4 regions of the Dactylosporangium sp. NPDC049742 genome follow, and region 4 is predicted to be linked to each of the others. Evidence: riboswitches for the same ligand, from Rfam matches in the RefSeq annotation. Region 4 holds a riboswitch; each other region holds the start of a gene.
The links. Region 4 has a riboswitch for cobalamin ahead of bluB (5,6-dimethylbenzimidazole synthase). Riboswitches for the same ligand answer to the same signal wherever they lie in the genome.
Positions count from the first base shown of each region.

Region 1: linked by a shared signal. The riboswitch ahead of cobN (cobaltochelatase subunit CobN) and the one ahead of bluB (5,6-dimethylbenzimidazole synthase) in region 4 are both predicted to bind cobalamin.
Region 2: linked by a shared signal. The riboswitch ahead of AB0J72_RS12770 (ribonucleoside-diphosphate reductase subunit alpha) and the one ahead of bluB (5,6-dimethylbenzimidazole synthase) in region 4 are both predicted to bind cobalamin.
Region 3: linked by a shared signal. The riboswitch ahead of AB0J72_RS14140 (VWA domain-containing protein) and the one ahead of bluB (5,6-dimethylbenzimidazole synthase) in region 4 are both predicted to bind cobalamin.

Region 1 is NZ_JBFANF010000101.1:1,272-6,467, reverse strand. It holds gene AB0J72_RS55425 (precorrin-2 C(20)-methyltransferase) at 1-467, opposite strand, end outside; gene AB0J72_RS55420 (precorrin-8X methylmutase) at 464-1,093, opposite strand; gene AB0J72_RS55415 (precorrin-3B synthase) at 1,198-2,337, opposite strand; cobalamin riboswitch at 2,423-2,645, shown strand; gene cobN (cobaltochelatase subunit CobN) at 2,685-5,196, shown strand, end outside.
Region 2 is NZ_JBFANF010000007.1:255,699-260,894, forward strand. It holds gene AB0J72_RS12765 (beta-L-arabinofuranosidase domain-containing protein) at 1-1,573, opposite strand, end outside; cobalamin riboswitch at 1,848-2,065, shown strand; gene AB0J72_RS12770 (ribonucleoside-diphosphate reductase subunit alpha) at 2,240-4,543, shown strand; gene AB0J72_RS12775 (ribonucleotide-diphosphate reductase subunit beta) at 4,585-5,196, shown strand, end outside.
Region 3 is NZ_JBFANF010000009.1:23,518-28,713, forward strand. It holds gene AB0J72_RS14130 (cobyrinate a,c-diamide synthase) at 1-503, opposite strand, end outside; gene cobO (cob(I)yrinic acid a,c-diamide adenosyltransferase) at 497-1,099, opposite strand; gene AB0J72_RS14140 (VWA domain-containing protein) at 1,102-3,171, opposite strand; cobalamin riboswitch at 3,210-3,403, opposite strand; gene AB0J72_RS14145 (hypothetical protein) at 3,466-4,302, shown strand; gene AB0J72_RS14150 (hypothetical protein) at 4,377-5,162, shown strand; gene AB0J72_RS14155 (hypothetical protein) at 5,176-5,196, shown strand, end outside.
Region 4 is NZ_JBFANF010000029.1:37,321-42,516, forward strand. It holds gene AB0J72_RS30850 (S8 family serine peptidase) at 1-1,094, opposite strand, end outside; gene AB0J72_RS30855 (hypothetical protein) at 1,435-1,773, shown strand; gene AB0J72_RS30860 (roadblock/LC7 domain-containing protein) at 1,770-2,279, shown strand; gene bluB (5,6-dimethylbenzimidazole synthase) at 2,335-2,955, opposite strand; cobalamin riboswitch at 2,993-3,197, opposite strand; gene AB0J72_RS30870 (MBL fold metallo-hydrolase) at 3,426-4,166, opposite strand; gene AB0J72_RS30875 (helix-turn-helix domain-containing protein) at 4,237-5,187, shown strand.

The DNA of each region.
Region 1 (5,196 bases), on a different contig from region 4:
AGCACCTCGTCGCGCTCGACGAGGGGGCGGCCGAGCACCGCGGACGCGCCCGAGACCGAGGTGACGCCCGGCACGACCTCCGTCGCATAGGCGTGCGACAGCCGCTTGTGCATGTGCATGTACGAGCCGTAGAAGAACGGGTCGCCCTCGCAGAGCACGACCACGTCACGGCCGGCGTCGAGGTGCGCGGCGAGCCGGGCCGCCCACGCGTCGTAGTGCTCCTCGATGAGGGCCCGGTAGTCGCGGACCTCCTCGGTGGTGACCGGGTAGACGAGCGCCTCTTCGATCTGGCCGTCGCGCAGGTACGGCGCGGCGATCGACCGGGCGATGCTGCGCCCGTGGCGGGCGCTGTGGAACGCGACGACGGGTGCCGCGGCGATGAGCCGGGCCGCCTTCACCGTCACGAGCTCCGGGTCGCCGGGGCCGAGTCCTACGCCGTACAACCGACCGGTGTCCACTGTGGTCATTCCTTCTCGTCCGCGATGGCGTTGACGGCGGCGGCCGTCATCGCGCTGCCGCCCCGGCGGCCGTGCACGACCAGGTGCGGCAGGTCCGACGCCGCGAGCGCGACCTTCGACTCGGCCGCGCCGATGAACCCGACGGGGATGCCCAGCACGGCCGCGGGCCGGGGCGCGCCGGCCGCGATCATCTCCAGGAGCCGGAACAGCGCCGTCGGCGCGTTGCCGATGGCGACGACCGCGCCGTCGAGCCGCGGGCCCCACAGGTCGAGGGCGGCGGCGCTGCGGGTGGTGCCCAGCTCGTGGGCGAGCGCCGGGACCCGCGGGTCGCGCAGCGTGCACAGGACCTCGTTGTCGCGGGGCAGCCTGGCGCGGGTCACGCCGGAGGCGACCATCTCCGCGTCGCACAGGATCGGGGCGCCGTCGCGCAGGGCGGCGCGGGCGAGGCGCACGACGTCCGCGCTGTACCCGACGTCACCGGCGAGGTCGACCATGCCGCACGCGTGGATCATGCGGACGGTGACCTGGGCGACGTCGGCGGGCAGCGCGGACAGGTCGGCCTCGGCGCGGATCGTCGCGAACGACCGCCGGTAGATCTCCGCGCCGTCCTTGACGTAGTCGAAGCCACCGTCCATGACGGACCCAAAGCCACCGTCCGTGACGAAACCGGAGGCGCCGCCCGCGACGGCACCGGAGGCGCCGCCCTGGACGGCGCCGTCTGCGACGGACTCCTGAGCCGTCATGACAGCACCCGGTAGCCGTCGGCGGTCGCGAGCATCTCCACGTGCCTTCCCTTCGGTGCGCCGCAGCGCCGTTCGCAGCCGACCCAGTGCACCGGCAACGCATGGTCGAGACCGCCGAGGACGGCCGCGCGGGCGTCGGCGCGCACGTCGGCGAGGGCCTTCGCGCAGCCGGGCCGGCCGGCGCACGCCGTGACCCCGGCCCACGGCGTCGCGGGGTCGGTGCCGAGGCCGGCGGTCGTCAGCAGTGACTCGAGACGTCCAGCTTCTTCGACCGGCACGTCGGGCACGACGACGGTCCGCCACGGCGTGACGATGATCTCCCCCGGCGCCGCCGCGACGAGCGCCGCCGACTGCTCCGGTGTCAGCAGCCCGAGTGGTACGACCACCGTCAGCGCCACCAGTCCCCCGACCTGCGGGGTCCGTCCGACCGCCGGCCCGGGCGAGCCTGCGAACTGGTCGACGGCTGTACCGAGGGCGAACCCCAGGCGATCCGCGACCCGGGCCGGGCCGTCGGCCAGCTCGGCCAGCCGCCACGCGGTGCCGCCCTGCGCCGCGCGCTCGTCCAGGAACGCCCGGGACGCCCGGAGCAGCAGCTCAGCGGGGTTCTCCCCGGCCCGGCCCGCGGTGGGCAGCCCGGCGAGGAGGAGGCGGTCGCCGTGCAGGCCGACGTCGCCGCCGAGCGGGGACACGTCGCCGCGCCCGTCGTCGACGGTCACCAGGAACCGGCCGGGCAGCGCCGCCAGCGCGGGGTCGGCGCACAGCCCGGCGTCGAACGCGGCCACCACCGGCCGCACGTCCAGCTCGCCGAGGCCGTCGCGGCCGCTGAGCGGGCTGGCGATGATGTTGCGGACCCGCTCGTGGGTGTCCGACGGCAGCAGCCCCGCGGTGGTGAGCCTGGCCGCCAGCTCCGGCGACGCGTCCGGCCGCAGCCCTCTGATCTGCACGTTTCCGCGCGAGGTGAGCTCCAGGGCGGGGTCGCCGAGGTCCGCGGCGGCGGTGCGGAGGACCGCGAGGGCGGGGACGGGCAGCCGCCCGCCGGGCAGCCGGACGCGGGCCAGGCCACCGTCGGCCGCCGCGTGGACCTGCACGGCACCCGGGCACCGGTCCGGAGCGTCGCGTCCACTGGCAGCCTGCACGCGCCGGATACTACTGCGCAGCACCCCGCCCGACCCAAGGAAGCCGACCCCAAGGTGGGTCGGGCGAGCTTGACTCAAGGAAGCCGTGACCGGCAGAGTTGGCGGTGCTGTACGGCGACGTGTGGAGGAAGCCGGTGTGAATCCGGCACGGTCCCGCCACTGTGACCGGGGAGTGGACCTCCGACGACGGCCACCGGGCCCAGCGCCCCGGAGGCCGGAGACGACGGCCACCGGGTGCGAGCCCGGGAAGGCCGGAGGCGAGCGCCGATCCGGGAGCCAGGAGACTCTCCGCCGCCGGAACCTTTCCCGACCGACTTGGGGCGCGGACCCCGAGGGAGGACCCCGGCGTGATCCTGCTGCTGTCGACGTCCGACACCGACCTGCTCAGCGCCCGTGCGAGCGGCGCGGCGTTCCGGCTGGCCAACCCGTCCCGCCTCACCGTGGCGGAGCTGCCGGCCCTGGCCGACGGCGCCGACCTGGTCGTGGTGCGGTTCCTGGGCGGCTACCGCGACTGGCAGGAGGGGTTCGACACGCTGCTGCGCCTGCCGGCGCCGGTGGTGCTGCTCGGCGGTGAGTCGCTGCCCGACGCGGAGCTGATGCGCCACTCGACGGTGCCCGCCGGCGTCGCCGCGGAGGCCCACGCCTACTTCACCGAGGGCGGCCCCGCCAACCTCGCCGAGCTGCACAACTTCCTCTCCGACACGGTCCTGCTGACCGGCCACGGGTTCGCGCCGCCGGTGCAGACCCCCGCGTGGGGCGTGCTGGACCGGGAGTCCACGGCTGACGGCCCGACCGTCGGGATCATCTACTACCGGGCGCACCACCTGGCGGGAAACACCGCGTTCGTGGAGACGCTCTGCGAGGCCGTCGAGGACGCGGGCGGCCGGCCGCTGCCGGTGTTCGCCTCGTCGCTGCGGGCCGCCCCGGCGGAGCTGCTCGACACGCTGCGGCAGGCGGACGCGCTGGTCGTCACGGTCCTCGCCGCGGGCGGCACCCGGCCCGCCGACGCGCAGGCCGGCGGCGAGGACGGGGCGTGGGACGTCGGCGCCCTGGCCGCGCTCGACGTGCCGATCCTGCAGGGGCTGTGCCTCACGAGCTCCCGCGACACCTGGGACGCCAACGATGATGGGCTGTCGCCGCTGGACACCGCGACGCAGGTCGCGATCCCGGAGTTCGACGGGCGGATCATCACGGTGCCGTTCTCGTTCAAGGAGATCGACGCCGACGGGCTCACCGTCTACGTCGCCGACCGGGAGCGGGCCGGCCGGGTCGCCGGGACCGCGGTCGCGCACGCCCGGCTGCGGCACCTGCGGCCCGAGGACCGCAAGATCGTGCTGATGCTCAGCGCGTACCCGACGAAGCACGCGCGGATCGGCAACGCGGTCGGCCTGGACACGCCCGCGAGCGTCGTGCGGCTGCTCGAGGCGATGCACGCGCAGGGGTACGTCGGCGCCGACGGCTTCCCGAAGGACGGCGACGCGCTGATGCACACGCTCATCGCCGCCGGCGGGCAGGACGTGAACTGGCTCACCGAGGACCAGCTGCGCGGCAACCCGATCCGGATCTCCGCCGCCCGGTACCGGAGCTGGTTCGACACGCTCCCGGCCGACCTGCGGGAGGGGATGGAGCGGCACTGGGGGCCGGCGCCCGGCGAGCTGTTCGTCGACACGTCCCGCGACCCCGGCGGCGAGATCGTCCTCGCCGCGCTGCGCGAGGGCAACGTCGTGGTGATGGTGCAGCCGCCGCGCGGCTTCGGGGAGAACCCCGTCGCGATCTACCACGACCCCGACCTGCCGCCGAGCCACCATTACCTGGCCGCGTACCGGTGGCTCGCCGACGAGTTCGGCGCGCACGCGGTCGTGCACGTCGGCAAGCACGGCAACCTCGAGTGGCTGCCGGGCAAGACGGTCGGGATGTCCGCCTCGTGCGGCGCCGACGCGGCCCTCGGCAACCTGCCGCTGATCTACCCGTTCCTGGTCAACGACCCAGGTGAGGGCACCCAGGCGAAGCGGCGGGCGCATGCCACCCTGGTCGACCACCTGATCCCGCCGATGGCGCGCGCCGAGTCGTACGGTGACATCGCCCGCCTCGAGCAGCTCCTGGACGAGCACTCGACGATCGCGGCCCTCGACCCCGCGAAGCTGCCGGCGATCCGCGGGCAGATCTGGACGCTGCTGCAGGCGGCGCGGCTCGACCACGACCTGGGCCTGGCCGACCGGCCCGGTGACGACGGGTTCGACGAGCTGATCCTGCACATCGACGGCTGGCTCTGCGAGATCAAGGACGTCCAGATCCGCGACGGGCTGCACGTCCTCGGCGTCGCGCCGACCGGCGAGGCGCGGGTCGACCTGGTCCTCGCCATGCTGCGGGCCCGGCAGCTGTGGGGCGGCGCGGTCGCGCTGCCCGGCCTGCGCGAGGCCCTCGGCCTGACCGAGGGCTCGACCGCGCGCGTGTCGGTCGACGAGGCCGAGTCGCAGGCCCGCGCCCTGGTGGCGGAGATGGAGTCACGGGGCTGGCCCACCACCGACATCTCCGACATTTCGGATTTGCCGGATGTGGTACGGGTGCTGGAGTTCGCCGCACGGGAGATCGTGCCGCGGCTGTCCCGTACCGGCGACGAACTGACGATGGTCCTGCATGCGCTGGACGGAGGGTATGTCCCGGCGGGGCCGAGCGGGTCGCCGCTGCGCGGGCTGATCAACGTCCTGCCGACCGGGCGCAACTTCTACTCCGTCGACCCGAAGGCGATCCCGAGCCGGCTCGCGTGGGAGACGGGTCAGGCGATGGCCGACTCGCTGCTCGCCCGCTACAAGGCAGACCACGGTGCGTGGCCGCGCTCCGTCGGCCTGTCGATGTGGG
Region 2 (5,196 bases), on a different contig from region 4:
CGATGTTCTGCACGGTGCCGTTGACGCTGACGGTGGCGCCGGACGTCCACGAGGGGATGCGGATCCGCATCGTCCACGACCCGCCGACGCTGCCGGTGACCTGCAGCGTGGTTGTGTCGCTGACCGGGTAGCTGGTCGTCTGCGTGACCGTGATCCCGCGCTGGCTCCAGGTGAGCACCGACGGCGCGAACAGGTTCACCGTCAGCGTGGTGCCGTTGTAGAAGTAGATGGACTCCATCAGCTTCGTGTTCGTCTCGACGCCGGTGCCCTGGCAGCACCAGAAGCTGTCGTAGTCGGTGCTCCACGTGCCGCCGCCCCACGCCGGGCCGACGCCGCGCCGGCCGCCGGCCCGCAGCGGGGTGAAGTAGGTGACGTGGCCGTGGCTGTCGGCGGGGTTCTGGGCGCCGATGAGGTGGTTGAGCAGCGCCCGCTCGTAGAAGTCGAAGTAGCCGGCGTTGTTCGGGTCCAGCAGCCAGAGCTCCTTCGTCAGTTTCAGCATGTTGTACGTGTTGCACTGCTCGGCCGTGTCGTTGGTGAGGAAGCCCGCGATCGCGTTCGGGCCGCGGAAGTGTTCGGCCTGGCTGTTGCCGCCGATGACGTACGTGTGGGCGTTGACCGCGATGTTCCAGGCGTTGACGGCGATGTCCCGGTAGCGGGTGGTGCCGGTCGCCTTGTACTCGCGGGCGGCGCCGATCCACTTCGGCACCTGGGTGTTGGCGTGCAGCCCGTTGAGCGCGTCGGTGTTCGAGGCCAGGGGGTTGAAGACGGCGTTGTGGTCGAAGCGTTGCGCGGCGGTGAGCCAGCGCGCGTCGCCGGTCTGCTGGTACAGGTCGGCGAGGACCGCGTTCATGCCGCCGAACTCGACGCCCAGCGTGGTCTGCATCTGCGAGGCGGACAACCGGCCCGTGCGCCAGTCGACCCAGCCGGCGAGGGCGAGCAGCACGTCCCGGGCCTGGGTCGAGCCGATCAGGCGCCACACGTCGAGCAGGCCGGCGAGGGTCTTGTGGATGCAGTACCAGGGAACGTTGCCGTTGCTCAGGTTGCCGGCTTCCAGGGCGGTGAAGTCGGACTCCGGGAAGCCGGACAGGTAGCCGGTGTTGAAGCCGGCGGCGGCGTTGTTGGCCTGGCAGGCGGCCATCGCGGCGACCATGGCGTTGGCCTTGTCGCGGCAGGTGGTGTCGCCGAGCACGGCGTAGGCCTGGGCCCAGGCGGTCAGCAGGTGGCCCTGCATGTGGGTGCGGAACGGGAAGTTCGGCGCGTCCCAGCCGCCGGTCGCGGCGGCGCCGGCGGTGGACAGCCGGTGGTTGGCCCGGAAGTTGTAGACGAGCCGGTTGACGTCGACGAAGCGCAGGTAGGCCAGGGTCCGGTTCTGGTTGTCCAGGAAGCGGCCGGTGCTCAGCCGCACCTGCCCGAGGTCGAACGCGTAGGCCGAGACGCCGATGTCGGCGCGTGCCGGGGCGAGGGCGGCGCCCGCGGCGGTCGGGGCGCCGAGCAGGGGCGCGGCCGCCGAGGCGGCGGCGACGGCGCCGGTGGTCTGCAGCAGCCGGCGGCGGCTGACGCTGGGGTGGGGCATGGGGTGTGATCCTTTCGAACCGTGACGGCGGCGGTGGCTCTGTGAGCGTTAACATGCCTGCGCGACGCGCCCGCACTACGGGGGTGACGAGTGAAGTGAGCGCTAACATCGCGGCGGCATGACGAGACTGCCAGAGGAATCGGCAACCTTCAAGGGCTCGGGCCGGTCCCGCGACACGTCGGCACGGCTGTCACGGGACGGCCGCCCGCGGAATGTGAAGATCACAACACGCCGCACCGACATGTGGTGTGTGCAATTCCCGGCGACCCTAGATATGGTGCTCGACGCAGCTGGTTCGAGCCGGTCCCCCAGCGGGGCCGGGTCGAGGCAAGAGGGAACCCGGTGCGAGTCCGGGACTGCCCCGCAGCGGTGAGTGGGAACGACCGCCGTCGAGCACACTGGGCCATCCGGCCTGGGAAGTGACGGCCAGTAGGCGACCATCCGTGGTCACGCCCGCGAGTCCGAAGACCTGCCAGCGCGCCACGCACACCCTGTGCGTGGCGGCTTCGAGGCCGCGCGGGACGGCCGACGCCACCATGAACGGTTCACGGCCGGGCGACCCGCCGTGCGCGCCGTTCGGCGTCCCCGCGACCTCGGATCCACTGGAACGAGCTCGCGAGGAGAGAGCCAGTGACGGTCACGACGGCGGAGCCACGCCGGCATGCGATGCGGGTCCGCAACCGCGACGGCGACCTGGAGCCGGTCGACGTCGGCAAGATCGTCAAGGCGGTCGAACGGTGGGTCGGCGGCCTCGACGAGGTCGACCCGCTGCGGGTGGCGACCAGGACGATCAGCGGCCTGTACGACGGCGCCACCACCGCGGAGCTGGACAAGCTGTCGATCCAGACCGCCGCCGAGCTCATCGGCGAGGAACCGCAGTATTCGAGGCTCGCGGCGCGGCTGCTCGCCGCGTACGTCGGCAAGGAGGTCCGCGGGCAGGGCGTGGCCGGCTTCAGCCAGTCGATCCGCCACGCCCACGGCCTGGGGCTGATCGGCGACGAGACGGCGGCGTTCGTGGCCCGCCACGCCCGCGAGCTCGACGACGCCGTCGACCCGGACGGTGACCTGCGGTTCGAGTACTTCGGGCTGCGGACGGTCGCCGACCGGTACCTGCTGCGCCACCCGACCAGCCGCCTCGTCGTGGAGACGCCGCAGTACTGGCTGCTGCGCGTGGCCTGCGGGCTGTCGCGGACGCCGTCCGAGGCCGTCGGCTTCTACCGGCTCATGTCGTCCCTGGCGTACCTGCCGAGCTCGCCGACGCTGTTCAACTCCGGCACCCGGCACACCCAGATGTCCTCCTGCTTCCTGGTCGACTCGCCCCGCGACGAGCTCGACTCGATCTACGAGCGCTACCACCAGGTCGCGAAGCTGTCGAAGTTCTCCGGCGGCATCGGCATCTCCTGGACGCGGGTCCGCGGCCGGGGCGCGCTCATCCGCGGCACCAACGGCAGGTCCAACGGGATCGTGCCCTTCCTGAAGACCCTCGACGCCGGGGTCGCGGCGGTGAACCAGGGCGGCCGGCGCAAGGGCGCCGCGTGCGTGTACCTGGAGCCGTGGCACCCGGACATCGAGGAGTTCCTGGAGCTGCGGGACAACACCGGCGAGGAGTCCCGGCGCACGCACAACCTGAACCTGGCCAACTGGATCCCGGACGAGTTCATGCGCCGGGTCGAGGCCGACGCCGACTGGTCGCTCATCGACCCGTCCGACGCGCCGGAGCTGCCCGACCTGCACGGCGCGGCGTTCGACGACGCCTACCGCGCCGCCGAGCAGCGGGCGGTCAGGACGGTCAAGGCCCGTGACCTGTACGCCCGGATGATGCGCACCCTCGCCCAGACCGGCAACGGGTGGATGACGTTCAAGGACCGCTCCAACGCGCTGTCGAACCAGACCGGTTCGCCCGGCAACACCATCCACCTGTCGAACCTGTGCACCGAGATCCTCGAGGTCAACAGCGACGACGAGACCGCCGTGTGCAACCTCGGCTCGATCAACCTCGGCGCGCACGTCACCGCCGACGGCGTCGACTGGCAGCGGCTGCGCGACACCGTCCGAACCGCCGTCGTGTTCCTCGACCGGGTCATCGACATCAACTACTACCCGGCGGCGCAGGCCGCCGCGTCGAACCCGCGCTGGCGGCCGGTCGGCCTCGGCCTGATGGGCCTGCAGGACGCGTTCTTCACGCTCCGGCTGCCGTTCGACTCGGAGGCGGCGCGGGACCTGTCCACCCGGGTCCAGGAGGAGATCCTCCTGACCGCCGCCGAGACGTCCGCCGAGCTGGCGGAGCGGTCCGGCCCGCACCCGGCGTTCGCCGAGACCCGCGCGGCGCGCGGCGAGCTGCACCCGGACCTGTGGGGCGCCACCCCCGCACAGCCCGGGCGGTGGGCGGCGCTGCGGGCCCGGATCGCGGCGCACGGACTGCGCAACTCGCTGCTCGTCGCGATCGCGCCGACGGCGACGATCGCCTCGATCGCCGGCTGCTACGAGTGCATCGAGCCGCAGGTGTCCAACCTGTTCAAACGCGAAACCATGTCCGGCGAGTTCCTGCAGGTCAACACCTACCTGGTCCGGGAGCTCAAGGCCCGCGGGTTGTGGACGGCCGCGGTCCGCGAGCAGATCAAGCGGGCCGAAGGGTCCGTGCAGGCGGTCGACGGCCTGCCCGAGGACGTGCGCTCGCTGTTCCGCACCGCGTGGGAGCTGCCCCAGCGGGCCCTCATCGACCTCGCCGCGGCCCGCGCGCCGTACATCGACCAGTCCCAGTCGCTGAACCTGTTCCTGGCCGCACCGACGATCGGCAAGCTGTCCTCGATGTACCTGCACGCCTGGAAGAGCGGGCTGAAGACCACCTACTACCTGCGGTCCCGGCCGGCGACCCGGATCCAGCAGGCCACTGTCTCCCTCGTCGCGCCGCCCGCCGAGGCCGTCGCCTGCTCCCTGGAAAACCCCGAGTCGTGCGAGGCCTGCCAGTGACCACCATCCCCGAACCCCGTCTCGGCGCCGACATCCGGCCGATGCTGCTCGACCCCGGCATGGACCTCACACTGCGGCCGATGCGGTACCCGCAGTTCTTCGACCGGTTCAAGGACGCCATCAAGAACACCTGGACCGTCGAGGAGGTCGACCTGCACAGCGACCTCGCCGACCTGTCCAAGCTCTCCCCCGCCGAGCGGCACCTCGTGTCCCGGCTGGTCGCGTTCTTCGCCACCGGCGACACGATCGTCGCCAACAACCTGGTCCTCAACCTGTACCAGCACATCAACAGCCCGGAAGGGCGCCTCTACCTGTCCCGGCAGCTGTTCGAGGAGGCCGTCCACGTCCAGTTCTACCTGAACCTCCTGGACACCTACGTCACCGACGACGCCGAACGGACCGCGGCGTTCGCCGCCGTGGAGAACATCCCGTCGATCGCGCGGAAGGCCGAGTTCTGCTTCCGCTGGATCGACTCCCTCGGCGACCTGCACGAGCTGAAGACCCGCGACGACCGGCGGGCGTTCCTGCTCAACCTCATCTGCTTCGCCGCCTGCATCGAAGGGTTGTTCTTCTACGGCGCCTTCGCCTACGTGTACCACCTGCGCTCCCGCGGGCTGCTGCACGGCCTCGCCTCGGGCACCAACTGGGTCTTC
Region 3 (5,196 bases), on a different contig from region 4:
TCGGCGCACGCGTCGCGGAGGATCTGCTCGTGCCGGTCGGAGCCGACCCGGTTGAGCACCACCCCGGCGATGCGCACGCCGGACCCGAACGACCGGAAGCCGTGCACGACGGCGGCGATCGACCGGGCCTGTGCGGTCGCGTCGACCACGAGGACGACGGGCGCGTCGAGCAGCTTCGCGACGTGCGCGGTGGAGCCGAGCTCGCCCGCGCCGGTGCGCCCGTCGAACAGGCCCATGACCCCCTCGACGACCGCGACGTCGGCGCCGGCGGAGCCGTGCGCGAACAGCGGGCCGATCCGCTCCTCGCCGACGAGGACCGGGTCGAGGTTGCGGCCGGGGCGGCCGGCGGCGAGCGCGTGGTAGCCGGGGTCGATGTAGTCCGGGCCGACCTTGAACGGCGCCACGCGCAGGCCACGGGCCGCGAACGCGGCGAGGAGCCCGGTCGCCACGGTCGTCTTGCCGTGGCCGGAGGCCGGCGCCGCGACGACGATGCGGGCTACCACTCGATGCCCTGCTGGCCTTTACGCCCCGCGTCCATGGGGTGCTTGACCTTCGTCATGTCGGTGACGAGGTCGGCGATCGCGACGAGGTCGGGGTGCGCGTCCCGGCCGGTGATGACGACGTGCTGGTTGCCGGGCCGGTCCCGCAGGGTGTCGACGACGTCGGCGACGTCGACCCAGCCCCACTTCATCGGGTACGTGAACTCGTCGAGCACGTAGAACCGGTGCGCCTCCGCGGCCAGGTCGCGCTTGATCTGCTCCCAGCCTTCGGCGGCCTCGGCGGCGTGGTCGCGTTCGGTGCCGGGGCGCTGGATCCAGGACCAGCCCTCGCCCATCTTCTGCCACACGACGGGGCCGCCCTTGCCGGTCTCACCGAGGGCCTTGAGGGCGGTCTCCTCGCCGACGCGCCACTTGGGGCTCTTCACGAACTGGTAGACGGCGATCGGCCAGCCGGCGCTCCAGGCGCGCAGCGCCATCCCGAACGCGGCCGTCGACTTGCCCTTGCCCTGTCCGGTGTGGACGGCCAGGATGTGCTGCCGGCGGCGCTGGCGGGTGGTGAGCCCGTCGTCCGGCACGCTCTCGACCTTGCCCTGCGGCATGTTCAGCTCCCCGTGCGGATCGTGGCGGTGGACAGTGCCGACAGCGGCAGGCAGTCGGCGGACAGGGCCCGGGCGAGGCGGCCGGCGAGGCCGAGCCGCACGGGGCCGGACTCGCAGTCGACGACGACCGCGGGGATGCCGGCGAGCGCGGGCGCGACGGTCATCGGGTCGGGGCCGCTGGTCGCGCGGCCGTCGGTGACGACGACGAGCAGCGGGCGGCGGCGGGCGTCGCGGCGCTTCTCGCCGTGCAGCGTGCGGGCGGCCTGGCGCAGTCCCGCCGCGAGGGGGGTCCGGCCGCCGGTGCGCAGCTCGGCGAGGCGCAGCACGCCGACCTCGTGGCTGGCGGTCGGCTCGAGGACCGTGGTGGCCTCCGCGCCGCGGAAGGTGATCATGCCGACCTTGTCCCGGCGCTGGTACGCGTCGCGCAGCAGCGACAGCACGGCCGTCTTCACGACGGTCATCCGCTGCCGGGCCGCCATCGACCCGGACGCGTCGACGACGAACAGCACAAGGTTGGCCTCCCGGCCCACCTTGACCGCCTCGCGCAGGTCGCGGGCGTGGACGCGGCGGGACCCGCGCAGCGCGGCGGCGCGCACGGTGTCGGGCAGGTGCAGGCTGACGAGCTTGCCGCTGGGCTGCCGGGACCGCACGACGCGGCCGTGCCGGCCGTGCGCGGGTGAGCGCCGGCCGGCGTGGGAGCCCTGCTGCCGGTTGGCCCTCCCACCGATCTTCAAGAGCCGCGTCTTGTACGGGGCCTGCGCGAACGCGAGGTCCCCGGCCGGGCCCGTGGCGGGGCCGGCATCCCCGTCGACGCCCGACGTATCGACCGACGTTTGTTCGGGGGTCGGGCGGCCACCCGGCTCGCCGGCCGGACCCGGCGAACCGGAAATGTCGGATGAGTCGGTAGAAGCGCTCGGCGGGGGCGGGCCACTGCCGTCAGCGCCGCCGTCGTCAGGTCCGCCGCCGTCCGGGCCGCCACCATCGGGGCCGCCGCTGTCAGGGCCGCCGTCAGGGCCGTCGGTGTCGGAGCCGCCGTCGTCGGAAGCGTCGTCCGGGCCGCCGAGCTCCTGGTCGAGGATCTCCTCCAGGCGCTCCTGGTCCGCGCCCGGCGGGTCCAGGGGGTCGCGGCGGCGCCGGTGCGGCAGCGCGAGCCGGGCCGCGTCCCGCAGGTCGTCCTTCGTCACGACGGTCCGGCCGTGCCAGGCGGCGACGGCGACCGCCGTGCGGGCCACGACGATGTCGGCGCGCAGGCCGTCGACCCGGTACGCGATGCAGATCCGCGCGATCCGGTCCAGCTGCGCGTCCGGCAGCGTGACCCGGGGCAGGATCTGCCTGGCGGCGGCGATCCTGCCCGCCAGGGCCGCGTCCTGCTCGACGTAGCGGGCGGCGAACCCGGCGGGGTCGTTCTCGTACTGCAGCCGCCGCCGCACCACCTCGGCCCGCGGCTCGACCGTGGCGGGCGCGGCCACGCCGACGACCAGGCCGAACCGGTCGACGAGCTGCGGCCGCGGCTCGCCCTCCTCCGGGTTCATGGTGCCGACGAGCAGGAAGCGGGCGGCGTGCTTGACGGAGACCCCGTCGCGCTCGACGTGGGCGCGGCCCATCGCGGCGGCGTCGAGGAGCAGGTCGACGAGGTGGTCGGGCAGCAGGTTGACCTCGTCGACGTAGAGAACGCCCCGGTGTGCGGCGGCGAGCAGGCCGGGCTCGTAGGCCTTCACGCCCTCGCCGAGGGCCCGCTGCAGGTCGAGGGTGCCGACGACCCGGTCCTCGGTGGCGCCGACGGGCAGCTCGACCAGCGCGGAGCGGCGCCGGGCGGCGGGCGTGCCGGCGGTGTGCGGGCCGTCGGGGCACGAAGGGTCGGCGGCCAAGGGGTCGCAGGCGAAGCGGCAGCCGGCGACGACGTCGACCTCCGGCAGCAGCGCGGCGACGCCACGCACGACGGTCGACTTGGCGGTGCCCTTCTCACCCCGGACGAGCACCCCGCCGATCGCCGGGGACACGGCGGTGAGCAGCAGGGCCAGGCGCAGGTCGGGCAGGCCGACCACGGCCGAGAACGGATACGGCGACGTCACGGGCACATCCTCCTCGAGCGGGTCCGCGCCCGCTGGGTCATGGAGCACGAGCGGCTGGAGTCTCCTGACTCCCGGATCGCCGCCATCCCCCGACCTTCCGGCTTGCGGCCGTGGCCCTTGCGCTGGAGGGTGGCTCCCCGGTCACAGTGGCGGGACCGTCCCAGATTCGCACTGGGTTCCTCCCTATGACCGCTCGGGGTTCATCGTGTCCCACGGCTCCCAGTGACGTCAACGTGACCCAAATCCTTCGGGCCGGGCACGACCGGCCGAACAGATGACATGTGGAGGAGCGTCGTGCACGCCGTCCTGTGCGTCGTGCTGACCATGGGTCTGCTCATCGCGTCGGTACGGCCGCGCCTGCCACCCCTGGCGCCGGAGACGAGCGTGGCGCCGCCGGGCACCCGGGCCATGTGGCTGTGGGAGCGGGAGAAGCCGGAGGCCGTCGTCGACTGGGCGAAGGCACGCTCGGTGACGACCATCTTCGCGTACTACGACCCGCGCGCCGACGTGACGGAGCTGACCCGGTTGCGTGCGCTGTGCGACGACGCCGGGATCGTCCTCGACGCGCTCGGCGGCGAGCCGGCCTGGACGACCGACCACGCGACCGCGCTCGCCTGGGCGCGGGCCGCCGCGGCGTCCGGCCTGTTCCGGGGGCTGCACGTCGACGTCGAGCCCTACCTGCTGCCGGCCTGGGAGGAGCGGCAGGCGGCGCTCGTACCGCAGCTGCTGCGGCTGCTGGACCAGCTGGCGCTGATCGGCCCGCCGGTCGAGCTCGACGTGCCCTTCTGGCTGCCGACGGTCCAGGCCGGCGGGGAGAACCTGGCCGACGCCGTGCTCGCCCGGGTCGACGGCGTCACGGTGATGAGCTACCGCAACACCGCGACCGGCGGCAACTCGATGCTCGGCGTCGCCGACGACCTGCTGCGGCGGGCCGGGAAGGCGGCGAAACCGGCCCGGCTGGGCGCGGAGACGCAGGCGCTCGGTGACTGCGCGTACTGCACGTTCCACGGCGGCACGGACAGCGCCATGCGGGCCACGCTCAGCGACGTCGACCGGGCCGCGCAGCGCTACGCCGCGTTCGAGGGAATCGCGGTGCACCAGTACGACACCTGGATAGCGCTCACCGGCTAGCTCAACCGGCCGCCGGCCCGGCCGATCTGGAATTCGTCACAGGCAGCCATCATCAACAGAGAAGGACCTCTCCGATGCGCCGTTCAGCCTCGATCGCCCTAGCTTGCGCCGCCGGCGCGGCCGCCATCCTTCCCGCCGCGGCGCCGGCCAGCGCCGCGACCCCGGACCTGGGCCTGGTGGTGCCGCTGCTCGCGCCGATGCTGCCGGGGCAGTCGGGCTGGGTGGGCACCCTGTGGGGCGCCGCCGGCGACGTCTGCGACGTGCGGGTCACCGCATCGGGGCCGGGTCTCACCATCACGTACCCGTCGAACACGCAGAGCTACTCGTCACTGTCGAAGGGTGACTCGCTCGCGGCCGGGCGCGTGGACTACATCGCGTTCAACATCAGCGTCGCCACGAACAAGCTCGTGTCGCTGAACCCGGTGACGCTGAACTACTCGTACACCGAGAAGGCCGACGGCGCGACCACCTGCACCGGCACGAAGCGCACCGGATCGCAGGTCGCGACCCTGCCGGTCGTGTCGGTCACCGGGGACGCCGTCACCCAGAAGACGTCGACGGTGACGGTGCCGAAGAAGACCCCGGTCTGGTCGCAGCTGGTGTTCCAGGCGCGCAAGGGCGGCGTCGACGACCTGCGCATCACCGTCTCCGGCGGCCCGACCGGCCTGGTCGTGAGCTACCCGCAGGAGCGCGCGTACACCCAGCCCAACCAGGCCGCGGCGCTGGCCGTCGGCACCGACGACTTCGCCGCCGTGAAGTTCGACGCCACGAACGTGGCGGTGGGCACCTACAAGCTGACGGTCAAGCAGACGTACGGCGGCATCACCGACACCAACGACCTCACGCTGGTCGTCGTCTGAGGAGGACGCTGACATGATCCGCTCGCGTGTGCTG
Region 4 (5,196 bases):
GGCGTCGCGTTCGGGTTCGCGCCGAGGTACAGCGCGGCGGCGCCGGCCACGTGCGGCGACGCCATCGAGGTGCCCGTCATCGTCGCGCTGCCGGTGTTGCTGGAGTACGACGCCGACACGATGCTCGTCCCCGGCGCGAACAGGTCCAGGCACGAGCCGTAGTTGCTGGTGCTGTTGCGGGCGTCGGAGCTGTTGCTGTTGCCGACGGTGATCGCCGCGCCGACCCCCTGCGGGCTGTAGTAGCAGGCGTCGTCGCCGTTGTTGCCGGCCGCCTGCACGAACTGCACGCCCGAGCTGATCAGGCTCGACACGGCGCTGTCCATGGCCTGGCTGCTGCACCGGCTGCCGCAGCCGATGGAGTAGTTCGCGACCGCCGGCTTCTGGGCGTTGGTGCGCACCCAGTTGATCCCCGCGATCAGGTCGTCGTTGGTGCCGCTGCCCTGGCAGTTCAGGACGCGGACCGAGACGAGGTTCGCCTTCTTCGCGATGCCGTACGTGGTGCCGACGGCGGTGCCCGCGACGTGCGTGCCGTGGCCGTGGCAGTCGGCGGGGTTGCTGTCCCCGTCGACGATGTCGGTGCCCTGCTTCACCCGGCCGCTGAACTCGGTGTGGCTCGCGTTGAGGCCGGTGTCCAGCACGTACACGGTGACGCCCTGGCCCGGGTTCGCCGGGTAGGTGAACGCCTGGTTCAGGGGCAGGCTCCGCTGGTCGATGCGGTCGTCGCCCCAGTTCGGCGGGTTGTTCTGGGTGTCGAGCACGGTGATGCGCTGGACCGCCTCGACCGACGCGACGGCCGGGTCTGCGGCCAGCCGCTGCGCCTGCTGCACGGACATGTTCGCCGAGAAGCCCCGCTGCACGCTGTCGAACACGTGCCGGGTCTGCCCGCCGAACCGGCCGGTGAGCCGCTGGGCCTGGGTGGCGATCGCGGTGGAGCCGTCCTTCAGCGTGACGATGTAGCGGCCTGCCACCGCGTCGGGACTGTCCGCGTACAGGATCGCGCCTTGCGCGACGGCCGCCGCCGGCGCGGCCACCGCGAAGGCGCCGGCCAGGGCCGCCACGAGCGCGGTGCCGGCCGCCGTAATTCGGTGGAACACGGTGAGACCTCCTCCGAGGGGATGCCAGCTCCGTGGCCGGGTCCGGTTGACGCCGACCCCGGAGGGCTGGAGCAGAAGGTAGGAGGACACGACCGGCGAAGGTCACCCCGCTGAACAGACGGCGACGATCTGCGCCGTCAAAACTGTTTATGAGTTGCGCGTGCTCACCGGCAGTGACCGGCGGATCGGTTGAGAAGTCAGCCGACGATGAGCCGACCGGCCAAAAGCTGCGTCGAATGGTGCGGGGAAAGATTGCTTCGTGCGAGGCTGGCCGCGGCACCCGCACCAGCTCAGGAGGCATGGATTGAGCAACAACCTGGACGTCGCGCTGAAGAGCGCGATGAACATCGAGGGGGCGTTCGCGGTCGCGCTCGTCGACTACACCAGCGGCATGACGCTGGGCACCCTCGGCGGCGGCGCCGACTTCGACATCACGGTGGCCGCGGCCGGCAACACCGACGTCGTACGGGCGAAGCTGCGCACCATCGAGATGCTCGGTCTCGGCGAGCCGATCGAGGACATCCTCATCACGCTCGACAGCCAGTACCACATCATCCGGCCGCTGCACTCCCGCAACGGCCACGGGCTGTTCCTGTACGTCGCGCTCGCGAAGGCGCGCGCCAACCTCGCGCTGGCCCGCCACCAGCTGCGCGCGATCGAAGAGGGCCTCGAACTGTGACGTCCAGCTTCTTCGGCGGCGCCCCCGACGCGGACGGCCTGCCGCGCAGGGAGAGCCTCGAGCCCGGCGGCGGCGGCGTCGGTCAGCTGCAGCAGCCGCGGCTGGGCGCGCGGCCGGAGCCGCTCGACGCCGCCCTGTCCCCGGTGCGCGCCGCGATGGCGGACCTGCGCCTGCGCGTGCCGGGGGTCCGCGGCAGCGTGCTCGCCGGCGTCGACGGCCTGCTGGTCACCTATGACCTGGGCGCGTACGACGCCGGCGGAGGCACCGAGCCGCACGACGCGGCCGCGCTGGCGGCGACGACGTTCGGCCTGGGCCGGCAGGTGGCGCTGGTGCTGGGGCAGTCACCGTTCCGGGACGCGACCATGCGCAACGACGGCGGCTACTTCACCGTGTACGCCGTGGACGGCAGCACGCTGCTCGCGGTGCTCGGCAGCGACGGGCTCAACGTCGCCCGCCTGCACCTGGAGGCCCGCCCGACCTGCCAGCAGCTCGCCGCGCTGCTCTGAGCCCCGCCCCGGCCCCGGTCCCGCCCGGCGCTGTGCCCGCCCCGCGCGGCGCCGGTCACCAGCGGTCGTGGTGCACGGCGTCGGCGAGCGGGGCCCGGCGGCGCCAGCCGTGCCGCTCCAGGTCGGGGACGGACTCCAGGTGGGTCACCGGGCCCAGGCACAGCCACGCGACCGGGCGGATGCCGGCCGGGACGCCCAGCAGCTCACGGACGAACGGCTCGCGGTAGAACGACACCCAGCCGACGCCGAGCCCCTCCGCGGTCGCGGCCAGCCACAGGTTCTGGATGGCGAGGCAGACGGAGTAGAGGCCGGCGTCGGCGATCGCGTGCCGGCCGAGGACCGCCGGGCCGCCGCGGCCGGGGTCGTACGTGACGACCACCGACAGGGTCGACTCCAGCACACCGTCGATCTTGATGCGGGCGAAGGCCGCGGCCCGGTCGGCGTCCAGCGTCGCGGCGAACGTGTCGCGTTCGGTGCGGACGTGGTCGTGGAAGGCGCCGCGCAGGGCGGGGTCGCGGACGAGGACGAAGTCCCACGGCTGGGACAGGCCGACGCTCGGCGCGGCGTGGGCGGCGCCCAGCACGCGGTCGAGGACGTCGCCGGGGATCGGCGCGCCGTTGAACTGGCCGCGCACGTCGCGGCGGCGGTGCACGACGTCGTACAGGTCGGTGCTCATCAGGGCAGGCTCCCGCTGCTCGTGGCCGCCCGTCACGGACGGCCGGTGACCGCGAGGCCGGTCTTCGGACTCTCGGATCAACGCCTGCACCGTCCGCCTTCCCAGCCCTGGGGCCAGTGACCGCGCACCGCTGGTGCGCATGGACGGCAGCTCCCCGATCACCGCGGCGGGCCCGTGCCGGATTCACACCGGCTTCCCGATTCTCCCCGGTCGCCCGGGGCACCTCGCTTCAGTTCGTGCCGTCCGGCAGCATACGCGGCGGCCCGGCCGGGCCGCGGCGATTGCGGACCGCCGGGGCTCAGGGCACACAGAGCCGGTAGTGGGTGGTGAGCCGGCCGTCCTCGACGAGGTGGAACGCGAGCGCCGGCGGCGGCCCGGGCCGGTCCCGGCTACCGCGGCGGGCGCGCGTCGGCCGCGGCGGTCTCGCGGCTACCGGGGTGGTGCGCGTCGCCCGCGGCGGTCTCGATGTGCTACCGCAGCAGGTGTGCGCTGCCCGCGGTTTCGAAGGCGGCGCGGACGTCGGCGATGCCTTCGGTGAAGTGGGCCCAGCTGTCGACGTGGACCGGGACCACGGTCTTCGCGTCCAGGAGCCTGGCCGCCGCCAGCATCCCGGCCGCGCCGAGGGTGAGGTCGGCGTCGCCGAGCAGCGCGGTGCGGGCCCGGCCGCCGAACAGGATCGCCACGTCGACGGACGGGAAGCGCTCCGCGACCGCGGCGACGACGTCCAGCGACGCGTTGTCGCCGCTGACGTAGACGGTCGGCAGGCCGTCGCCGTGCAGGACGAACCCGGTGACCGGGCCGGTGAGGTGCTCGGTGCCGTCGGGGCCGTGCTGCGCGGGGACGGCGGTGACCCGCACGTGGCCGTCGCCGCCGGGGCGGGGCAGGTCGGTGTGGGACCACGGCTCCAGGTCGGTGACCTGGCCGCCCAGTCGGGCGGCCGCCGCCGGGGTGCTGAGCACCACCGGTACCGACGCCGCGAACGCACGACCGAGGGTGTCGAGGTTGTCGGGGTGCTGGTCGTGCGAGAGCAGCACGACGTCGACGGCGCCGGCGTCCTCAGGGGTGCCGGCAGCGGGCTCGGTCTTGGTCAGCACGCGGCTGCCGAGCGGGTACTGCCCGGGCGGGTCGAACGTGGGGTCGGTGATGAACGTGACGCCACCGACGCCGAACACCACGGTCGGGCCGCCGAATCGCTGGAACTGCATCGTCATGGCTTCACCTTCGCCGGTCCCGGCGCCCGCCGGCAGTGGCTGGAACGCCATCCTCCGATACGATCGAGCCATGACGCGCTCGGCGACGACGGTCGGGGTGCTCATCGGCGACGGCGCGCCGATGCTGGAGGTCGCCGTGGCGCCCCGGGTGTTCGGCGTCGCGGCCGTCTTCGACGTGCGGACCGTGGGGGAGCACCCCGGCCCCCTGGCGACGACGGCCGGCATCGCCCTCACCGCCCCGCACGACCTCGACGACCTCGACACCGCCGGCGTCGTCGTCGTGCCCGGCTGGCGGGTGCCCGGCGGCGCGCCGGTCGCGCCCGGCATCCTCGACCGGCTCCGCCGCGCGCACGACGAGGGCGCCACCGTGGTCGGGCTGTGCCTGGGCGCGTTCGTGCTCGCCGAGGCCGGCCTGCTCGACGGCCGCCGCGCCACGACGCACTGGCGGCACCTGCCCGAGTTCGCTTCCCGCTTCCCCGCGGTCGACGTCGTCGAGGACGTGCTGTATGTCGACGAGGGCCCGGTCGTCACCAGCGCCGGCAGCGCCGCGGGCCTCGACGCCTGCCTGCACCTGCTGCGCCGCGACCACGGCCCGGCGCTCGCCGAAGCGGCCGCCCGCGCCCTCGTCGTCGCCCCGCACCGGGCCGGCGGGCAGGCCCAGTTCATCGAGCGCCCGGTCCCGCGGCTGCGCGCCGGCGACGCCGTGGGCGACGCGATGCGCTTCGCCCTGGAACACCTCGACGACCCGGCCCTGGACGTCGACCGCCTCGCCGCCACCGCCCACCTGAGCCGCCGCACGTTCGACCGCCGCTTCCGCCAGGCGACCGGCTCGTCCCCGCTGCGCTGGCTGCTCCAGCAGCGCGTCCTGCGCGCCCAGCACGTCCTGACCACCACCGACCTGGACATCGACGCGGTCGCCCGCGCGTGCGGCTTCACCGACGGCGTCGCCCTGCGCCCCCACTTCCGCCGCCAGGTCGGGATCCCGCCGCACTCGTACCGCGCCAGCTTCCGCACCCCCTGACGCCGCCCC